DNA from 2 places in the Tatumella citrea genome. Region 2 is predicted to be linked to the other one. Evidence: predicted binding sites of a transcription regulator. Region 2 holds the regulator's gene; the other holds the start of a gene.
What was found. The regulator PhoB, encoded in region 2, activates phosphate uptake and scavenging genes when phosphate is short. The targets are predictions, from matches to a motif close to CTGTCATAAAACTGNCNNAT.
Positions count from the first base shown of each region.

Region 1: the regulator PhoB is predicted to act here: its motif matches at 3,330-3,349, upstream of rpoH (RNA polymerase sigma factor RpoH).

Region 1 covers NZ_CP015579.1:29,233-35,155, forward strand. The annotation lists gene ftsY (signal recognition particle-docking protein FtsY) at 1-1,564, shown strand, start outside; gene ftsE (cell division ATP-binding protein FtsE) at 1,570-2,232, shown strand; gene ftsX (permease-like cell division protein FtsX) at 2,229-3,242, shown strand; gene rpoH (RNA polymerase sigma factor RpoH) at 3,492-4,349, shown strand; gene panM (aspartate 1-decarboxylase autocleavage activator PanM) at 4,409-4,798, opposite strand; gene ugpB (sn-glycerol-3-phosphate ABC transporter substrate-binding protein UgpB) at 4,985-5,923, shown strand, end outside.
Region 2 covers NZ_CP015579.1:1,086,571-1,092,493, forward strand. The annotation lists gene A7K98_RS05180 (AAA family ATPase) at 1-632, opposite strand, end outside; gene sbcD (exonuclease subunit SbcD) at 629-1,867, opposite strand; gene phoB (phosphate response regulator transcription factor PhoB) at 2,114-2,803, shown strand; gene phoR (phosphate regulon sensor histidine kinase PhoR) at 2,818-4,134, shown strand; gene A7K98_RS05200 (cobalamin-independent methionine synthase II family protein) at 4,363-5,466, shown strand; gene brnQ (branched-chain amino acid transport system II carrier protein) at 5,859-5,923, shown strand, end outside.

The sequences.
Region 1 (5,923 bases), 1.1 Mb from region 2:
AAAAAAACGGGGCTTTTTCTCCTGGCTGGGTTTCGGTCGCGATGAAGACAATGCAGAACCGCAAAATCAACCCGCAGAACAAAAAGAAACACCGGACGCTGCCGCAGAGCATCATACTACGGACCATGCCGAAGGTACCTCGTCCGGTCACCCTGAAGAGCCTTCCCGGGCGACGGTAGCCGCCCCGGAGTTGCCTGGCGAAACGGCAGAACAGCCGACCGAAACTGTGGTGATTCCCCCTCAGCCGGCAGCTGAACCTGCCCCTGTGGCTGAACCGCAGGCTGTTATCGTTCCGCAAACGGTTGAACTTCCGGTGCAGGAGCTGCATCTGCCGGAAGCCGAAGAAGAGAAACCGGAAGCGCGCGGGGAAGAGAAACAGCCAGAGGCATCGTCACTGCCTGCCGTGTCTGCGGATCAGGTCACTGCCAGTGATATTGTTGCACAGGCTGACGCACCGAAGCCTGAACTCACTCAGCCTGTTAGTGTGGTTGAAGCTGTGGAAACTCCGGTGGAGAGTGCCGAATTATCCGCATTGGCAGAACCAGCGGCAGAAAATGATTCTCGCCTGACTCAGATTAGTCCGGAAGACGTTCCCTCTGAGCTCACTGAAACCATTGTGCCGACAGAGCAGGAAAGACCTACCCGCGAAGGTTTTTTTGCCCGGTTAAAACGCAGTCTGGTGAAAACCAGGCAGAACCTGGGATCAGGTTTTATCGGGCTGTTTCGCGGTAAAAAAATTGATGATGAACTGTTTGAAGAGCTTGAAGAACAATTACTTATTGCTGATGTCGGGGTTGAGACAACCCGTAAAATTATCAGCAATCTGACCACTCATGCCAGCCGCAAACAGCTACGTGATGCTGAAGCATTATACGGTCTGTTAAAGGATGAAATGTCAGCCATTCTGGACCGTGTAGAACAACCACTGGATATTGAAGGAAAAACTCCGTTTGTTATTCTGATGGTCGGCGTGAATGGGGTGGGTAAAACAACCACGATTGGTAAGCTGGCACGTCAGTACCAGTCGCAAGGGAAATCGGTAATGCTGGCTGCCGGAGACACATTCAGGGCTGCTGCAGTAGAGCAGCTGGAAGTCTGGGGGCAGCGGAACAACATCCCGGTAGTCTCTCAGCATACCGGGGCTGATTCGGCTTCTGTTATTTTTGATGCTATTCAGGCAGCAAAATCCCGCGGAATTGATGTACTGATTGCCGATACTGCGGGTCGTTTACAGAATAAATCCCATTTAATGGAAGAGCTGAAAAAAATTACCCGGGTAATGAGCAAACTGGATGACAGTGCGCCTCATGAAGTTATGCTAACCATTGACGCCAGCACCGGACAGAATGCTATCAGTCAGGCCCGGTTGTTCAATGAGGCTGTTGGCCTGACCGGTATTACACTGACCAAACTTGACGGGACAGCCAAAGGCGGAGTGATTTTCTCTGTGGCTGACCAGTTCAGTATTCCAATCCGATACATTGGTGTCGGAGAAGGCATCGATGATTTACGGCCATTTAAGGCCGGAGATTTTATAGAGGCATTGTTTGCCCGAGAGGACTAATTTGGATGATTCGCTTTGAAGAGGTCAGTAAAGCTTATCTGGGGGGACGCCAGGCGCTTCAGGGTGTAGATTTTCATCTGCGCCAGGGAGAAATGGCTTTTCTGACCGGTCATTCCGGGGCAGGTAAGAGTACATTGCTCAAGTTGATCTGCGGAATAGAGCGTCCCAGTGCCGGGCAAATTTGGTTTAGCGGCCATAATATAACGCGTTTGCGCAATAGCGAGATCCCGTTTCTGCGTCGGCAAATAGGGATGATCTTTCAGGATCATCATCTGCTGATGGACAGAACGGTTTACGACAATATCGCAATACCGTTAATTATTTCCGGGGCCAGTGGTGAGGATATTCGCCGCAGGGTATCGGCGGCGCTGGATAAAGTCGGTCTGCTCGATAAAGCGAAGAGTTTTCCAATCCAGCTGTCTGGTGGGGAACAGCAACGAGTGGGTATTGCCAGAGCGGTAGTCAATAAGCCGGCATTACTGCTGGCGGATGAACCTACCGGTAACCTGGATCACGCATTATCGGAAGATATCCTGCGTTTATTTGAAGAATTTAACCGCGTTGGTGTCACTGTACTGATGGCAACTCATGATATGTCTCTTATTTCCCGCAGAAATTATCGTGTGATGACCCTCAGCCAGGGACGTTTGCATGGGGGAGTGGCATGAAACCAGGCAAGGGGAATCAGGTCAACCGGCGGAAGACCCCGGCGGCAGCTAAAGCCCGACCGAAGCAAAAACGGGTTTCTAAAGAGAAAGCTCTGCGTGGCGGCTGGCAGGAGCAATGGCATTATGCGTGGCGTGGAATGCTGGCAGATATGCTGCGTCAGCCACTGGCGACGCTGCTGACGGTTACGGTTATTGCTATCTCTCTGACGTTACCGAGCGTTTGTTATATCGTGTGGAAAAACGTCGATCAGGCAGCAACCGAGTGGTATCCCGCTCCACAACTGACGGTATATCTGTCGAAAACACTCGATGATAATGCGGCTCAGAATGTGATCAATACTCTGAAGCAGACTGATGGTGTCCAGCATGTGGATTATCTGAGTCGTGAAGAAGCATTGAATGAGTTCCGTAACTGGTCAGGGTTTGGCGGAGCGATGGATATGCTGGAGCAGAACCCGCTGCCGGCTGTGGCTATCATTACCCCAAAACTGAATTTCCAGAATTCAGACACCATGAATACGCTGCGTGACAGAGTGGCTAAAGTAAGTGGGGTGGATGAAGTACGGATGGATGACAGCTGGTTTGCCAGGCTCTCTGCCCTGACCGGGCTGGTGGGACAAGTGGCGTTTATGATTGGCCTGCTAATGGTAGTGGCCGTGTTCCTGGTGATAGGTAACAGCGTGCGTCTGAGTATCTTCGCCCGGCGCGATACCATTAATGTGCAGAAGCTCATCGGTGCCACCGATGGCTTTATCCTGCGACCATTTGTTTACGGCGGGGCAATGCTGGGACTTTCCGGGGCCTTTCTTTCGCTGATTTTGTCTGAAATTCTGGTATTCCGGCTGGAATCGGTGGTGTCGCATGTTGCCAGCGTGTTCAGTGCTTCGTTTGACCTGAAAGGTTTCTCGTTCGATGAAGCACTATTATTGCTGTTAGTCTCAGCCATTGTAGGTTGGGTTGCGGCCTGGCTGGCAACTGCACAACATTTACGCCGATTTACACCACAGTAATCCCGGGAAATATTTTTTTGCTATACTATTCCTCTGTTGCCGTAGGTTGGGGAGCAGAGGAATTTTCCCCGCAGTACCCCCTGCGCCTTGTCATAAATTATTCACAATCAAAAGTGAACCTGTGGATAACTTTTGTGTCTTAATGATTAATAGCACACATTGCTTTCGATCTTTTGGCACGGCTGACATAATGTAGGCGCAGGCTGTAAGGATCTGGCAACATTATTGACGAATTCTGAGAGGGTTTGAATGACCAAAGAAATGCAAGCTTTAGCTATTGCTCCTCTGGGTAATCTGGACGCATATATCCGGGCAGCAAATGGTTGCCCGATGCTGACAGCCGACGAGGAAAAAGCGCTGGCTGAACGGCTGCATTACCAGGGCGATCTGGATGCAGCTAAGAAGCTGATCCTGTCTCATCTGCGCTTTGTGGTTCATATCGCTCGTAATTATGCAGGTTACGGACTGCCACAGGCGGACCTGATTCAGGAAGGTAATATCGGCCTGATGAAAGCCGTACGCCGTTTTAACCCTGAAGTGGGTGTGCGCCTGGTCTCGTTTGCCGTGCACTGGATCAAAGCGGAAATTCACGAATATGTCCTGAAAAACTGGCGTATTGTGAAAGTCGCCACCACCAAAGCGCAGCGGAAACTGTTCTTCAATCTGCGCAAATCCAAACAACGCCTCGGCTGGTTTAACCAGGACGAAGTAGAGATGGTGGCCCGTGAACTCGGGGTGAGCAGTAAAGATGTGCGTGAAATGGAATCACGTATGGCTGCTCAGGATATGACGTTTGACCCAACCCCGGATGATGAAGGTGCTGAAGGCAAACCAGTAGCTCCGGTGCTGTATCTGCAGGATAAAGCTTCTGACTTTGCCGATGGTATCGAAGAAGATAACTGGGAGTCTCATGCGGCTGATAAGCTGAGTGATGCGATTCAGGGCCTGGATGAGCGTAGCCAGCATATCATTCGCGCACGCTGGCTGGATGATGACAACAAAACCACATTGCAGGAACTGGCCGATAAGTACGGTGTTTCCGCTGAGCGTGTTCGCCAGCTGGAGAAAAATGCAATGAAAAAACTGCGTGTTGCGATCGAAGCCTGATTAGACTGCCGCAGTGAACTGAGGGCGCCCTGAGGGACGCCCTTTTTTATGCCTGCGATTTAATGGCTGAAAATCCAGATGCCTTGCTCTGACCGAAAGCCACAGGCATACAGAAACATGCTGGCGGTCCCGGATAATGGCTGCTGGTCGGGGCTGATTCGCCAGCGCTGGACATCCGGATTCATACGTAAAGTCTCTTCCAGTAGATATCGACCTATGCCCCGCCGACGGGTGGCTTCCCGAACCATAATCTGTGAAATGACTGCCTCTGATGGCAGTAACTGTATCTCCAGTCCTGCCAGTAATCTCTGATTAAAACGCGCTACATAGTAACGGCTGTCTTCCTCATGTTGCAGAAAATCGGCTGCTGCTTTGTCCGGCCAGATTTTACTGAGATCGGCCAGTTCGGGTGGCGAAGGTTGTTGCAGCAATTCAATCGTCAGTCGCATCGTTTTATCCGGTTTTACAAGGGGTTCCATTAACAGGGTCTGGCCGGGTGAATGGGTTCACATGGCGGGTCTCTGTCATTCACCAGTCATCTTACTGACATCTTATATTAATTTTTCTGTCATTTTTCCGTGTCATTTTACCTCGCGAACTCCCCATAGCGCACGATCATGCCACAGGACAAAACTATGTCAGTTCTTAAATTTCGTCGTCATGCCGCAGGATTAATGCTGGCATTAGGTCTGAGCGGAAATGCTTTCGCGGTTACCGAAATTCCCTTCTGGCACTCAATGGAAGGAGGGTTAGGCACAGAGGTTGACTCGCTGGCTCAGCGTTTTAACCAGACCCACCCGGATTATAAAATTGTTCCGGTCTACAAAGGTAACTACGAGCAGAGCCTTGCCGCAGGGATTGCTGCAGTACGCAGTGGAAATGCTCCTGCCATACTTCAGGTCTATGAAGTTGGTACTGCCACCATGATGGCTTCTCATGCGATTAAGCCGGTCTACGAAGTGTTTAAAGATGCCGGTGTTCAGTTCGATGAGAAACAGTTTGTTCCGACCATTGTTGGTTACTACACCGACGCTAAAACCGGTCATATGCTGTCCGAACCTTTTAACAGCTCAACACCTATTCTGTATTACAACAAAGATGCTTTCCGCAAAGCCGGACTGAATCCGGATCAGCCGCCAAAAACCTGGCAGGAACTGGCCTCTGATGCTGCTGCATTACGTAAAGCAGGAATGAGTTGCGGATACGCCAGCGGCTGGCAGGGTTGGATTCAGCTTGAAGAGTTCAGCGCATGGCATGGTCTGCCTTTTGCGACAGAGAATAATGGTTTCGACGGTACCGATGCGAAGCTGGTATTCAATGGTCCGGAGCAAATCCGCCATATTCAGATGCTGGAAGATATGAACAAAGCCGGCAGCTTTACCTATTACGGACGTAAAGATGAATCGACCGCTAAGTTCTACAGCGGCGATTGCGGAATGACGACAGCATCATCGGCTTCGCTGGCAGATATCCGTCAGTATGCCAAATTCAACTTTGGTGTCGGGATGATGCCGTATGATGCCACAGTGAAAAATGCGCCACAGAATGCCATCATCGGTGGTGCCAGCCTGTGG
Region 2 (5,923 bases):
AGGACGCCGGAGGCACCGGCTTGCAGGTTATCCAGTTGCTGGCGTAACTGCTTGTGCGTTTCAAATACTGCCTGTGAAATTTGCCCGTAAATTTCGGTACCGGTCAGTTCCTCCAGCAGTTCTGCCCGCTCTGCTGAAGGCGCATTCAGAAAGGCCGCAAACTGTCCCTGAGATAACATCATTGAACGGGTGAAGCGCTGGAAGTTCAGCCCCGAAAGCTGTTCGGTGATTCGTAATTTATCCTGAATTTTGTCGGCGACGATAACATTATCCTCGCAACGCGCCAGTTCAACCCGTGGAGGTTGTAATTTGCCATTATGCTGGCCACGCGCTCTGTTCTGGCTCCAGAATGCCCGCCATGCCTGACCTTTAATCTCAAATTCGACTTCCGCCAGACACTCGCTGGTTCCGCGTGACATCAGTTCATTCTGGGTCGGTGTGACCGGGCCCAGGCGTGGCGTCTGATGGTAGAGTGCCAGACAAATAGCATCCAGCAGGGTGGTCTTACCGGCTCCGGTATCACCGGTGATGGCAAACAGACCGTTGCCGGCAAACGGTGGCTGACGAAAATCGATCATCCACTCGCCGCGCAGAGCATTCAGGTTTTTGAACCGCAGGCTTAGTATTTTCATTCGTTGTCCTGCTCCTGTCCGGCGTGTTGTACCTGTTCCAGCGTCTGCAGATAAAGGGTCAGTAGTCGCTGGCGATCATCTTCTGACAGTTGTTGTTCCAGCTCAAGGCGGCGCAGAAATACATCTTCTGCGGTGAGTTCATTGAGCGTTTCGTTCTCCATCCGCTGAATGCCTGCCGTCGAGCGTTCACGACTGCGGCGTAGCAGTAACACTTCTGCAGGTTTGCCTGACACCAGGGTTTCGATGCGTTGTTGCAAGTCACTGAGATAGTCCTGTTGCGTGACTTCAATATCCAGCCATACCGGCCGGCCACTGTCATCGGCAGTCAGTGCATTGATTTGTGTTTCTATCTCTTCCAGTGAACCTCTCAGGGTTTGCATGGGCTGGAAACAAGGAACAGGCAGAGTAGTTACTGTGAGTGGCTGGCCGGGGCCACATTCTACCAGGCAGACGCTTTTCTCCTTACCTGGTTCATCGAAACTGAGTGCAATGGGTGATCCGCTGTAGCGGATGTGTGGTTGCCCGCCGACCTGTTGCGGGCGATGAATATGTCCCAGGGCGATATAATCCGCGGGAGGGAACGCTGATGCCGGAAATGCATCCAGGCTGCCGATATAGATATCCCGTACCGACTCACTGCTGCGGGAACCCAGCGCGGTCAGATGTCCGGTGGCAATAACCGGCAGTTCAGGTTGACCCAGTTCATCCCGCAAACCAAGCGCGCCGTCATAGCATTGCCGGTAATGATCGGTGATCGCCTGTAACAGGTTTTGTTGTTTCTGCTGGCTGTCCAGACCGGCCTGACTCAACTGAATATCCCGGGGACGCAGATAGGGGATGGCACAGAGTACCGCCGCAGGCTGCTGTTGCTTATCGCGGAGAATAACCAGTTGATTACTAATGTCAGTCCCGGCACTGGCGATAACCCGGGTGTTCAGGCACGCAAGTAATTCCCGTGATTCGTTAAGCATGGCAACTGAGTCGTGATTACCGGCCAGAATAACCAACTGGCAACCTGTCTGTTGTAACGAGACCACAAAGTGGTTGTAGATTTCCCTGGCATAACTGGGTGGCGAACCGGTATCAAAAATATCACCTGCGACTATCAGGGCATCGACCTGGTGGTCGGTAATTTGTTGCAATAACCAGTCGAGAAAAGACTGATGTTCATAAGCCCTGCTACGGGTATAAAAAAACTGACCCAAATGCCAGTCAGAAGTATGGATAATTTTCATAATGTTCCCGGTTTCACCCTGCTGCACGCAGTATACCTGTTACCGGCTCCCGGATAAAAAAAGAGTGGCTTGTCCGGATTTGTATTACAGGATGGCCACTGGCACAGTACGGTTAGCAAAAATCAATAAATTTTTATGACATGTTCTCAGAAAATAAGCTGGCATTTATTCATAAAACTGTCATAAAACTGACTCATAATGGCGCCGCAACTTCGGAAATACCCGAAGATATTCGCTGGAGAAACAATGGCTAAACGCATTCTGGTCGTAGAAGATGAGGCTCCGATTCGCGAAATGTTATGTTTCGTGCTGGAGCAGAATGACTATCATCCCATCGAAGCTGAGGATTATGACAGCGCAGTAAAAAAACTGATTGAACCCTGGCCCGATCTGATATTACTGGACTGGATGTTACCTGGTGGTAGTGGTATTCAGTTTATCCGTTATCTGAAAAAAGAAGCGATGACCCGGGATATTCCGGTCGTGATGTTGACGGCCAAAGGGGAAGAGGAAGATCGGGTTCGCGGGCTGGATGCTGGCGCCGATGACTATATGACCAAACCTTTTTCGCCGAAGGAACTGATCGCCAGGATAAAAGCGGTGATTCGTCGTATTTCGCCGACGGCAGATGATGAGCTGATTGATATTCAGGGGCTAACGCTGGACCCGACCTCGCACCGGGTTATGTCCGGAGAAACTCCGGTAGAAATGGGACCAACTGAATATAAATTACTGCATTTCTTTATGACTCACCCGGAACGCGTTTACAGCAGAGAACAATTGCTGAATCATGTCTGGGGAACTAATGTGTATGTTGAAGACCGGACGGTAGATGTTCATATCCGTCGTCTGCGTAAGGCACTTGAAGTCACAGGCCATGAGCGTATGGTACAAACAGTCCGTGGTACAGGATATCGTTTCTCTGCCCGTTTCTGAATGGAGTGTCACTCGTGCTGGACAAACTTTCGTGGCGCACCCTGATATCTGAATTTCTGCTTGCCTGCCTGGCCGGTGGTGTGGCTGGGTTACTGACCCGGCAACTGGCCTGGTGCCTGCTGCTGGCGGTTGTCTTATTACTTTTCTGGCATTTCTTCCAACTAATGCGTTTATCACACTGGCTGTGGGTCGACAGGACCATGACTCCGCCAACCGGTAAAGGCAGTTGGGAACCTCTGTTTCATGGCTTATTTCTGATGCAGGTGCGCAACCGGCGGCGACGCGGAGAGTTGCGTAATCTGATTAAACGCTTTCGCAGTGGTGCAGAATCGCTGCCTGACGGGCTGATCCTGACCACCGAAGAGGGCAATATTTTTTGGTGCAACGGGCTGGCACAACAATATCTGGGTTTACGCTGGCCGGAGGATAACGGGCAAAATATCCTCAACCTGCTGCGTTATCCTGAGTTTTCCCGCTATCTGCAGGCTAAAAATTTCGAAACTCCTTTGACCCAGCTACTGAATAACGGGCATCACATGGAGTTCAGGATTATGCCCTACAGCGAAGGGCAGTGGCTGATCAGCGCCAGAGATATGACGCAGATGCGGCAGCTGGAAAATATGCGGCGCCACTTTTTCGCTAATGTCAGCCATGAACTGCGTACCCCATTGACGGTTATCCAGGGTTATCTGGAAATGATGGAAGACAATCAGCTGAATGATAAAGTCTATTTCAAAGCTGTGGGGACTATGCAGGAACAGTCGCGGCGCATGGAAGGGCTGGTTAAACAGCTGATGACGCTAACGCGTATCGAAGCAGCACCTGCACTGAATATGAAAGAGATAGTTGATGTTCCGGCAATGTTACATATGCTGCAACAGGAAGCCGAAACTCTTAGTCAGGGCCGACAAAAAATCACTTTTTCTATAGATGAAAAGCTACGGATATACGGCAACGATGAGCAGTTACGCAGCGCTATCTCCAACCTAATCTATAACTCAGTCAACCATACCCCCGAAAAAACCCATATTGATATTGTCTGGAAACGCTCTGTTGAGGGAGCATATTTTTCGGTATCCGATGATGGCCCGGGGATTGCTGCTGAACATATCCCGCGTCTCACCGAACGTTTCTATCGGGTAGATAAAGCCAGATCACGTAATACCGGCGGCAGTGGTCTGGGACTGGCGATTGTGAAACATGCTCTGGGGCATCATGGTGCCCGGTTATCTATCACCAGTGAACCTGATCACTGTACCTGCTTTAGTTTTTCTCTGGCTGCACGGATGATTGTTCCGGGGAATGCTGCCATTCCTGTGACCAGCCAATAGCTGACAGTCACCGCAGTACGTTCTCTGCGGTGACTGTGTTCCCACTGATTTATCCCGTAACTGAGATTGCCGGTCGCTTTCGGACTACAGATGAAATAAATTCATTACGAATGAATTATATTCAATTGTCAGGCTGATTTTCTCATGCCACCCTGAAAAAATCACAATTTAGCCGTCTGGATGGCTTAAACAGATCTGCCGGTCACCTCCGGCATCAGGAGAGTAATTATGCAAAGAGCTGAGGCACCGTTTCGCGCCGATATTGTCGGGAGTTTTCTGCGACCCGAAGCGATAAAACAGGCACGGATACAATTTTCGGCAGGAAGTCTCGATGCCGAAGGGTTGCGTAAAGCTGAAAACGCAGCGATTCGTGATGTGGTTGAGCAGCAGCAGGCTGCGGGCTTAAAGGTGGTGACCGATGGTGAGTTTCGCCGCGCCTGGTGGCATTTTGATTTTTTTGACGGGCTGGAAGGGGTTGAACCTTTTGAATCTGACCACGGCATTCAGTTTAACGGAGTGCAAACTAAAGCCCGTGGTGTTCGGGTAACCGGGAAACTGGGGTTTGGTGAACATCCTATGCTGGAGGACTTTCGTTTCCTGCAGAGCGTTGCCGGTAAAAGCGTGGCGAAGATGACTATCCCCAGCCCGAGCGTGCTGCATTTCCGTGGCGGGCGCAAATATATTGATGAAAGCGTCTATCCTGATCTGGCTGAATATTTCGATGATCTGGCCACGACCTGGCGTGATGCGATTCGTGCCTTCTATGATGCAGGCTGCCGTTATCTGCAACTCGACGATACTGTCTGGGCTTATCTCTGTTCAGAAGATCAGCGAGCTCAGGTCAGAGAGCGGGGGGATGATCCTCAGGTGCTGGCTGCCACTTACGCTCAGGTACTGAATAAAGCGCTGATCGGTAAACCTCATGATCTGACCATTGGTCTGCATGTCTGTCGGGGAAATTTCCGCTCCACCTGGATCTCTGAAGGAGGATATGAGCCAGTGGCAGAGATCCTTTTCGGTCAGGTCAATGTCGATGCCTTTTTTCTGGAATACGATAATGAACGATCCGGTGGCTTTGAGCCGTTACGCTTTATTAAACCCGGACATCAGCAGGCGGTGCTGGGATTGATCACTACTAAAAACGGAACGCCGGAAGATCCCGCCCGGGTGAAGGCGCGAATTGCCGAGGCCAGTCAGTACCTGAGTCTTGATCAAATCTGCCTGAGCCCGCAATGTGGTTTTGCCTCCACCGAAGAGGGTAATAGCCTGACCGAAGAGCAGCAATGGCAAAAAGTCCGCAGCGTGGTGACTATTGCCAGCGAAGTCTGGTGATTTAACGCGAACTTGTACTACATAAGGCGCAAAATTTGCGCCTTATGTGTACGGTCCATAGGATAAATGCATGGATAAACCAGCATCCGGACAAATAATAAACAAATCATCATCCTTATCTAAACCATAATCCACTAATTTCCACTGTCTTTAATGCCAGATACGGCATTTAATACTGGTTTTTCGATCTGATATTGCCTTTCTCCGCTATAAAAGTTTTACTTATGGCCGTTGTCATTCAGCATCGGTGAAAAAAAATAATCCTAATTTCACTCAGTTTTGTTGATCGGGCCTGTTCTGATCACTCAATTCAGGTGAGTCATGGCTCACGGTGCAATGATGATCAAACCCAACTTCCAGGTACTTTCAGCACATGGTGTGCAGAGTAATTTATGACTAAAAGTTTAACTTCAAAAGATATCCTTGCGCTGGGCTTTATGACATTTGCCCTGTTTGT